2 regions of the Fenollaria massiliensis genome follow, and region 1 is predicted to be linked to the other one. Evidence: riboswitches for the same ligand, from Rfam matches in the RefSeq annotation. Region 1 holds a riboswitch; the other holds the start of a gene.

Region 1 (5,360 bases):
CACGAATGTGTCTATCAAGTAATTCTTTGAACTTCTTTGGCTCTTCGTGTATTTCCTTAAGCATAAAGTGCTCGTAGCCATCTTTTTGAGTTTCTTCTATATTTACATTTGATTTTTGAATTTCTCTATGAACTTCTTTACCTGAGTTATAAATCTTGATGCCATCACTATTTAAAACGCCCATGTCACCATCTTCAAAATAAATAATTTCATTACTTAGCTCAATTGCAGCTGAGATATCGCTTGCAAATAGATATTCATCATTTTTCACGCTCATTAATAATGGGCAGCCATTCTTAGCAAAGTATAAATTTTTTGTCTTTTTATCCAAAATTAATATCGCATAACTGCCTTTTACTCCCTCAAGTGCTTTCATAAAGCTACTTACATTGTTTTCTTTCATATTTCTTGCGATGTATTCAACAAGAACTTCTGTGTCAGTCTCACCCTTCGGAGTAAAGTCAGGCATAGATCTTTTTAGCTCAAGATAATTTTCTATGACGCCGTTATGAACTATAGCGTATGAAGCGCTCGTATCAAGGTGCGGATGCGCGTTTGTTTCGCTCACGCCTCCATGTGTCGCCCATCTCGTATGAGCAATAGCTATGTCAGAAGCTTCCTTCGGACAAACCTTGTCAAGCTCCTTTATCCTGCCAACTCTTTTATATATTTTTAAATCATTATCTTTAATAAAAGCAATTCCTGACGAGTCATAGCCCCTATACTCAAGACTATAAAGTCCCTTGATTGCATAATTTATCGCATCATTCTTGCCATAGTATCCAACTATACCACACATAATATCTTCCTTTCAAAAAAGCATTTATAATATTCATAGTGCGTGAATATTTTCGCGCATAAACATCTATACTAATTATAACATATATTTATGAAAAAAATATAAAATTTTTACAAAAGAAAAGTGATAGCCGTAGCCATCACTTCTCTTGTCATTAAAAATTAAAAAGCAGGATATATTTCACCCTTGTATTTTTCTTCAATAAATTTCTTGCAAGCTTCTGATTGGAATACTTTGATAAGCTTCTGGAACTTATCTTTTGTTTCGTCACCTTTTCTAACAGCGATGATGTTTGCGTAAGGGCTGTTCTTGTCTTCAAGAGCTAAAGCATCAGCTGATGGGTTAAGTCCTGCGCCAAGTGCGAAGTTTGTGTTGATAGCTGCAAGTGCTGCATCTTTATAAACGTTTGGTATATTAGCTGCTTCAATTGGTGTAAACTTTAGATTCTTTGTGTTTTGATCAATATCTTTTTCAGTTATATCTTCTGTAGTATCGTCTTTTAGTGTGATTAAACCATTCTTTTCAAGTAATAGTAAAGCTCTACGTCCGTTTGATGGATCGCTTGGAATTAAAACTTCGTCTCCGTCCTTTAATTCATCAAGTGATTTTATCTTGTCTGAGTATAATCCCATTGGTTCGATGTGTACTGAGCCAAGATTTTCTAAGCTAAGTCCTCTTTCTTTAGCAAAATTTTCTAGATATGGTATGTGTTGGAAATAGTTTGCATCGATGTCGCCTTGATCAAGTGCAAGATTTGGTTGAACATAGTCGTCAAATACCTTTACTTCAACGTCTAGGCCTCCTTTTGCAAATTCATCTTTAAGTGCTTCAGTTATCTCTGCGTGAGGCACTGGTGATACACCTATGATAATCTTGTTATCATCGTCTGTCTTTGTTTCTGTACTTGTTTCAGAGCCTGTCTCTGCCTTATCTTTATTTGTATTTCCTGTAGAATTATTGCAAGCTACAAGTGTTGCTACTAAAGTTAATGCTAATAATAATTTAAATATATTTTTCATTTTATTCTCTCCTTAAATTTGTAAATTTATTTTTTGTTTACTTTTTTGTAAATAGTGTTTCCTGTGAATTGTACAATTTGTACGATTATAACTATGAGTGCGACTGATATCCAAAGTATATCAAGTTGATTTCTTTGGTAGCCGTATCTGATTGCGATGTCTCCAAGACCGCCTCCGCCAAGTGCTCCAGCCATTGCTGAATAGCCAACTAAGTTAATGATTGTAGTTGTTACGCCAAGTATAGCTGCTGGTACCGTCTCTTTTAATAGTACCTTTACTATATCAAAGTTGCTTGCACCCATTGATTTGGCTGCTTCTATGACGCCTGAATCAACTTCTAGGAAGTATCCTTCATATAATCTTGCTATGAAAGGCGCTGCAGCAAAGGTTAGTGGCACTAAAGCCGCCTCAGTTCCTATTGCCTTACCAATTATAAATCTTGATAATGGCGCTAGAACTATAATTAATATGATGGCTGGCATACTTCTAAAAATATTGATAAGACCGTTTGTTATGGTATAAATAAATTTATTTTCTCTTAGTCCCTTTGGTCTAGTCACAAAACTTAATATGCCCCATGGAAGTCCTATAATTAGTGCGATGAGCGCCGGAACCAAAATCATGATTATAGTTTCAGGAAGTGCTGGTAAAACTATGTCCATTATTTCCTTGAATCTCATGCTATCACCTCCGATACCTCTGCGCAATTAGCTTTTAAATAAGAAATTACTTTTTGCGCCTCTTCGTCTGAGCCGCGAAGCTCAACGACCATGTAACCAAGCTCTTCATCCAAAACGTTACTGATGTTACCGTCAATGATGTTGATATCAACATTAAAGTTTTTCATCGCGTTACTTAATACAGGGGTTTTAACTGTGTCTTTTGAATAAGAAAGTCTTATTAGTTTGCCAGTGAAAGCGCTGTAATCAAGCTCAATATCAGGAGCCGCCTTTTTGATAAAGCTTTGTGCAAGCTTTGTCTTTGGATTTTTAAAAAGCTCTGTAGTAGTGTTTTCTTCTATAATTCTTCCATTTTCCATAAGAGCAATTTTGTTCGAAGCATCCTTTGCCGCTTCCATTTGATGCGTTATCATGATGGTAGTCGTATCAAAGTCATCTCTTGCTCTTTTGTATAAATCTATGACCATCCTAGTGCTTTCTGGATCAAGTGCGCTCGTTGCTTCGTCTGAAAGTATAATTTCAGGCTTAGATACAAGGGCTCTTGCTATGGCAACTCTTTGTCTTTGTCCACCAGATAATTCACTTGGATATGCCTTCTCTTTATTAAGTAAGCCAACGTAATCAAGAAACTTTCTCGCTTCAACCTTTTTGTCACCCTTAAATCCATTTAAGTTTAAAGGAAAAATCACATTGTCTAGAACTGTGTATTGACTAAAAAGATTAAAAGTTTGAAAGATAAAAGCGATTTTCTTTCTTAAAGCTAAGAGCTCTTTTTGCTTTAAGTTAAATATGTTCACTCCATCTATGATTACTTCGCCACCGTCAGCTTCCTCAAGTCTATTGAGCAGTCTAACTAAAGTAGACTTACCTGCACCAGATAAACCTATGATGGCTAAGATGTCTTTCTTTTCTGCTTTAAAACTTACACCATCAACAGCGTTAAATTCTTTGCCGTCCACCTTGTAAGTCTTAATTAAATTTTTTGCTTCTATCATAAGCTCCTCCTTCCTTGGATAAATCCAATAAAAAAACTCTTTACCAAAAGATAAAGAGTATCATGAAAAATCGTCATCTCTCGGTATAACCGCTGGAATTAGCACCTTGTTTAAACAGGTTGCCGGGCTTCATAGGGCCAGTCCCTCCGCCTCTCTGGATGAATTATATTGTGTTTAAATTATACAGGTCATTTTATATTAAATATGTGATTTGAATCACAAATATAGATTTTTTTATAAAAAAGTGTATATTATTATAAGATTTCTTTATAGATAAGTAAAAAGCGAGACAAGTGCCTCGCTTAATTTTAATTACTCTACTATGTTTATGGTGATGGTATCCGACTTATAATCAGTAAGATCTTGTAAAGTCTTATTCATTTTAATAATTACTTTGTCACCAGCTTTTAAATTTTTGAATATAATTTTATCGCTTTGTATTTTATCAATGCTGGTGCCTTCTATCACGTAGTCTCCACTTGTCTTAATATCAAGCATAGAAGCTAAATTAATTGCCGGCAAAGACTCTCCAAAATAACTTGAATATTCATGTCTTACTTTATTTGAGATTATATTGTATGAAACACCAATTCTTAACGGCTGACCATAAAGTCCACTTAAAGACACCTTATATCCATCTTCAAGTTCATTGTCGCCAATGCCCAAGCTTATGCCAAGTAGATTTGAGGCAAATTTATTTCTTATAGCATCTTTTCCTGTAAATTCACAAGCAATTCTTTTATAAAAATTTGTTACTTCTTCTAAATCGATATATTTTTCTGCAATATCTTCATAATTCTTTCTATATTCTTCTTTTTCCATATTTAGACTAAATATATTATCCTCTAAATTCTTAATTTCATCTTCTTTTGCTATCATTTTTTCATTATTATCACTAATTTCTTTGTCTTGGACTTTGTTGCAAGAAATTAAAAATAAAGAAAAAACTAATAAAATAATTAATGCATATTTCCTTTTCATTTTATCAACCTCAATATAAATTGTTCATAATTAGAATCATAATTGTATAAATAAATTTTATTACGATGATATAATAAGCTATCTAATTCTTCGTCGTATATAGTTTTTAGCACGGATTGGGTTAAATTAAGTTCATATATACCTTTATCGGCTTCAATTATAAATTTATTTTCTGTTTTTAGTATATTTTTAATTCTCATCTTATTAGTCTTTTCAGCTAAATTAATATTTTTATTTTCTTTAATGCAAAAAATATTTAAGGTTTGAGAACTAGGATCTTCCTCATTATACTCATCTATAATGATATACTTAGAATCTCCACATATAGCATTTACTAAAAACTTATATTCTGCTTCAGTTTTTACCAACTCATTCCTCTTATCATCATATTCATATATTTTGCTTATAACATTTTTACCTTTGAAATTGCCGTTTTTCATACTTATTATAGATACGTATATTGCGCCATCACTACCACCTACAACTGATAAATACTCTCCATTATAAGCTTCATCGCTTCCTATTAATTCGCAAGTTTTAACGATTGATTGATTAGCATCAATATCTAATATTGTAAACTTTGTAACTATATTCTCTTTATTATTTGAGTCTTCATAGCAAATACATATTTTCTTTTCAGTAGTAAATGTATAAGGTTTAGAATTAGATCTCGAAAGTATTTCTTTTTTTATAATCCCTTTTTTAGATCTTGTTCTAATTATTATACTAGCTCCATCATAACTTAGTAATAAAGTTTTTCTTTCATCACTTATCAAGTTCAAAACAGTCTCATTTCTGTCCAATGCAAATATGCTTTCAACACCACTTGTTTTTAAATCATATTTAAAGATTTTAGGGGAAAATGCATAAGGATTTGTTTTAAATA
Region 2 (5,360 bases), 610 kb from region 1:
TTGAATTGGTAGTTGATAGCACTTATTATGTCATCAATTTCAATTCTCTTTGGAGATATTTCTTTTATATTTTCTATGATTAAGTTTTTAAGCTCTTCATCATCCTTAGCTTCGTCCATAAGTTCATGCATTAATGGTGCGTAAATCTTATCCTTAAGTCCAAGCTCTTCAAAATTAACTTTTGTATCAAAAGCTTCTGGCTTAACAAAGTTATTACCTACAACTCTGATCTCTTCACCATTGTCCAAAACTATGTCGATAGTATTGACAAAATTGTCTTCAATCTTTTGCGCCATAGGTCTATCAAGAAGAGTTCCCTTTTCATAGATTAATTCGCCTGTGATAGGGTTAACTGCATCTACTGCAAGCTTGTGATTTTCAATCCTTCTTGCTATAGATAACTTCTTGTTAAACTTATATCTTCCGACTTTTGCTAGGTCGTATCTCTTAGGGTCGAAGAATAGATTATTAAGTAGTGATTTGGCACTATCTACAGCTTCTGGTTCGCCTGGTCTTAATCTCTTGTAGATTTCAATCAAAGCCTCATCTTGAGTCTTTGCAGTATCTTTTTCAAGAGTTGTCAATAAATCATTAGTTTCGCCTAATGTTTCAACAATTTCAAGATCAGAAACAATTCCTAAAGCTCTAAGAAGTGATGTGATGATAACTTTTCTGTTCTTATCAATCTTTACATATAAAGCGCCACTTGCATCAGTTTCAAATTCAAGCCAAGCACCACGGTTTGGTATGATAGTTGCGCTGTAATCAAGCTCGCCATTCTTATTGATTTCCTTCTTGTAGTAGCAGCCTGGCGAACGAACGACTTGTGAAACAACAACCCTTTCTCCACCATTGATTATGAAAGTACCCTTATCAGTCATGATAGGTATATCTCCCATAAATACTTCTTGCTCTTTAACCTCTCCAGTATCTTTATTAATCAATCTAACCTTTGCTCTAAGAGGAGCACTGTAGTTTGTATCCTTTATTCTGGACTCTTCTTCAGTATATTTTAATTCTTTACCTATACTGTAGTTAACAAACTCCAATACTAAGCTACCACCATTGTCATCAATAGGTGATATGTCATCAAAAGCTTCCTTTAAACCATCTTTTAAGAACCAGTCAAACGATGCAGTTTGTACCTCAATAAAATTTGGCATCTCGCAAGCTTCTTTTATTCTAGAATAACTCATTCTAGTTCTTTTTCCGTTTTCAACAGGATGTAGCATCCAAATATTCACCCCTTATAAAAATAACCTACTATATGTCGTACCCTAAACTAAGATTTTGAGAATAAAAACCCATTTTAAATCCTAATTATGCAATTTATAATTATATAATAAGTCAAGACAAATGTCAAGCATTTTTTTATAAATATTTAAAAATTTTTTATATTATTGCTAAAACGATTATCTTGCGAATATTTTTATAAAAATCAAAGCACGCATAAATCGACTTTTAAATTAAATATATAAAAATCATAATGCGCTAAGACTTTTAACGCAAAAAAGAACTATGAGCAATTACTCATAGTTCTCTTCTTATTATATATATAATATTTTTTAATTATTTATATTCTTTTAGAAGTTTTTTTATTTCATCAACTTTTTCTAATCTTTCCCACGGAAGATCTATATCGTCACGTCCGAAGTGGCCGTAGTTACTAATCTTGTGGAAGATTGGTCTTCTTAAATCGTAGTAGTCGATGATAAAGGCTGGACGAAGATCAAATACTTTTTCTACTATCTCTAATATTTTTGCTTCTTCGATTTTGCCTGTGCCAAAGGTATCTACGTTTATGGATATTGGCTTAGCTACGCCTATTGCGTATGAAACTTGTATTTCGCATTTATCACAAAGGCCTGCTGCTACTAAATTTTTAGCAACGTGTCTTACTGCGTATGATGCTGATCTATCAACCTTTGTAGCATCTTTTCCTGAGAAGGCTCCTCCGCCATGTCTACAGTAACCGCCGTATGTGTCAACGATAATCTTTCTGCCTGTTAAACCTGTGTCGCCTTTTGGTCCACCAATAACGAATCTGCCTGTTGGGTTCACGTAGATGATTGTTTCGTCATCAATAAGTTTTGGATCAACAACTGGTTTTATAACGTTCTCGATGATATCTTTTCTTATCTTTTCAAGACTAACGCCTTCTTTGTGCTGTGTTGATACAACTATAGTATGAACTCTCTTTGGCTTGCCATTGTCATATTCAACAGTTACTTGTGTTTTTCCATCTGGTCTTAAATAATTCAGCGTGCCATCTTTACGAACTTCAGCTAATTTTCTAGCTAATTTATGTGATAGATAAATTGCAAGTGGCATATAAACTTCTGTCTCGTTACAAGCGTAGCCAAACATCATACCTTGGTCGCCTGCACCAATTAAATCATATTTATCTTTTGAGTGCTCTTTAGTCTCAAGTGCTTTGTCAACACCTAGTGCTATATCCTTAGATTGTTCTTCGATTGATACAAGTACAGCGCAATTTTCTGCATCAAAACCGAATTTTCCTCTAGTATAACCTATGTCTGCTATAACTTTTCTAGCTACTGATTGTATATCAACATAGCAATTTGTTGTTATTTGTCCAGATACTAAAATATATCCAGTTGATGCTGTTGTTTCGATCGCGCATCTTGCTTCTGGGTCTTTTTCTAGTATCGCATCTAGTATCGCATCTGATATTTGGTCACAGACTTTGTCAGGATGTCCTTCTGTTACCGATTCAGATGTAAATAGTTTTTTATACATAATCTTCCTCCCTTTAATATTTTCTAATATAAAGCCGCTTAAAATATTTATATCGCGGCGCATCTTATAAAATAAAAAAACCTTCATAGCTGAAGGTTACATCTTCTCATCTTTCAGCTGCGCTGTAGGATTTGGCACCTTGCTAGCAGGTTGCCGGACTTCACAGGGCCTATTCCCTCCGTCACTCTTTATGAGACTTATTAAGTTCATTTCTTATTATATATATAAAATTAATCTTTGTCAAGGACTTTTTCAAAATATATTAAAAGCTTAAAATATTTTGTCTAATCGAAATAAAAGGCAGCTATAAAACTGCCTAAAATTAACTCATCTTTAATATTTTTTCTTTTGCTTTTTTCCTTACTATTTTATATGTAAAGAAATAAGCGATTATGGTTATAGTCCACGATACAGGATATGAGATGTATAAAACCCATTGCTCGTGAAAACGCTCAAATATTGTGTATATCCAAAAAACTCTGAATGCGCATACAAAGAACATCGATACGAGCATCGGCGTAAATGAAAATCCCATGCCGCGTATAACACCTGAGTAAACGTCCATGATGCCGCACAAGAAATATGATGTGCTTATAACCAAAAGTCTAAGCATGGCGATGTCTATAACTTCTTGATTTGGTGTATATAATCTTAGTAAAATTTCTCCAAGTAAATATGCACCCACACCAAAGAATAATCCGACGCCACTTACTACAAGCAAGGACTTTTTCAAAACATCGTCAACTCTATCAAGTTTTTTCGCGCCCATATTTTGTGAGGCAAAGGCAAGAGCTGTTTGATAGATGGAGTTCATCGCGTTATACACAAAGCCTTCTAAGTTAGATGCCGCAGTGTTCGCAGCCATTACAAGCTTGCCAAAAGAGTTTATTGATGATTGTATAAGCATGTTTGATACGCTAAAAACTATCCCTGTAAAACCTGATGGTATACCTATCTTAAGCATCTCTATAAATTTTTTGCCGTCTATTTTAAGCTTTCTCAAACTTAAATTTAAATAGCCATCGCTTCTCATTAAACAGATAACTATAAGTATGGCAGATATTGCTTCGGAAATAATTGTAGCGTAGGCAACGCCATCTACACTCATTTTTAAAACTATTACAAAATATAAATTTAAAATGACATTAACTATGCCAGAAACAAATAGATAGTATAGCGGTCTTTTTGTGTCGCCAGCTGCTCTAAGTATCGCCGCGCCGAAATTGTATAGCATAAAGCCCGGCATACCCATAAAATATATCTTCATGTAGAATGATGAAAGCTCAATGACATCATCTGGTGTTTGCATTAATTCAAGCATAGGTCTTGACACGACTTGGCCGACAAAAATCATGATGATGCCGCCTATAAATCCAGTTAGCATCGCTGTATGTAATGAGTCTTGCGCGTCGTTGTAGTCCCTTGCACCTATCGCTTGACCCATAAGTACGCTCGCGCCTATCGATATACCTATGAATAAATTTATTAGTAAATTTATCAAAGCGCCAGTCGATCCAACTGCGGCTAAAGCCTCATCACCTGCATATCTACCGACAACTATAACATCAGCAGCGTTAAAAAACAGTTGAAGCATGCCCGAGAGCATCAAAGGTATTGAAAATTTTATTATTTTAGGAAGTATATTTCCTTCAGTCATATTTATTTGATACGATTTTGACATATTACCCTCTTTTCTATGTGTATATCAATCAATTGTACTACAATCGAAAAATTTTTTCAAGACTTTTTTAAATTTTTTTACATAATCCTTTATTTTTTCTTTCAAATGTGTTATAGTATATGAATATAATATGGAAGGTGATTTAATGAATAAAAAAGTTTACGTCTCAGGCCATAAGGTGCCCGATACGGATTCAATTGCAAGTTCCATCTCCTACGCTTATCTTGTCAATAGCCTTGCTAAATATGAGGCAAAGCCGGTTAGGCTTGGAGATTTAAATAAAGAAACAAAATTCGTTTTAAAATATTTTGGCGTAGATGAACCAAAACTATTAACAACGATGAAAATAAAATTAAAGGACGTTGACCTTGATGACGCCGTGCTTATAGCTGAGGACGCCTCTTTATACGAAGCGATAAATTTACTTCGTGAGAAAAACGCTTATGTACTCATAGTTGTTGATAAATGTGGCAAGATGAGTGGCATCATCGGTTTAAAAGATATTACAGAAATTTATACCAATATTTTTGACGACACAGTTTTAAGCAAGGCTGATACACCATTTAAAAATGTTGTTGAAGTTTTAAAAGGAACCGTAATTAACGATGGTTACAGAAAACCTCTTGGCCGCATGGCTATCTACGCTATGGATCCAAAGATGATTGAAGATAGGATTGAAGAAGACGATGTAGTTATACTTGGCGACAGAGAGGATGCTCAAGAGGACGCTATCAAGAGAAATGTCTCTTGCATGATAGTGACCGGCGGTTTCAAAATAAGCGAGAAAATATTAAATATGGCGAAGGAAAAAGGCATCAGCATCATATCAACAGAGTATGATTCTTTCATGGCATCGAGAGTACTTCCACTAAGCGTGCCCGTATCGTATACAATGACAAAGGATGGCATCAAAACCTTC

What was found. Region 1 has a riboswitch for S-adenosylmethionine ahead of M1R53_RS01780 (methionine ABC transporter ATP-binding protein). Riboswitches for the same ligand answer to the same signal wherever they lie in the genome.
Region 2: it holds a riboswitch for S-adenosylmethionine, as region 1 does, so the genes downstream of both, metK (methionine adenosyltransferase) here and M1R53_RS01780 (methionine ABC transporter ATP-binding protein) in region 1, are expected to answer to the same signal.

What each region holds. Positions count from the first base shown of each region.
Region 1 covers NZ_CP096649.1:345,083-350,442, reverse strand. The annotation lists gene glmS (glutamine--fructose-6-phosphate transaminase (isomerizing)) at 1-799, opposite strand, end outside; gene M1R53_RS01790 (MetQ/NlpA family ABC transporter substrate-binding protein) at 961-1,818, opposite strand; gene M1R53_RS01785 (methionine ABC transporter permease) at 1,845-2,498, opposite strand; gene M1R53_RS01780 (methionine ABC transporter ATP-binding protein) at 2,495-3,493, opposite strand; SAM riboswitch class I at 3,564-3,658, opposite strand; gene M1R53_RS01775 (hypothetical protein) at 3,806-4,474, opposite strand; gene M1R53_RS01770 (hypothetical protein) at 4,471-5,360, opposite strand, start outside.
Region 2 covers NZ_CP096649.1:1,340,649-1,346,008, forward strand. The annotation lists gene rpoB (DNA-directed RNA polymerase subunit beta) at 1-1,232, opposite strand, end outside; gene metK (methionine adenosyltransferase) at 1,570-2,760, opposite strand; SAM riboswitch class I at 2,864-2,957, opposite strand; gene M1R53_RS06550 (MATE family efflux transporter) at 3,083-4,441, opposite strand; gene M1R53_RS06555 (putative manganese-dependent inorganic diphosphatase) at 4,587-5,360, shown strand, end outside.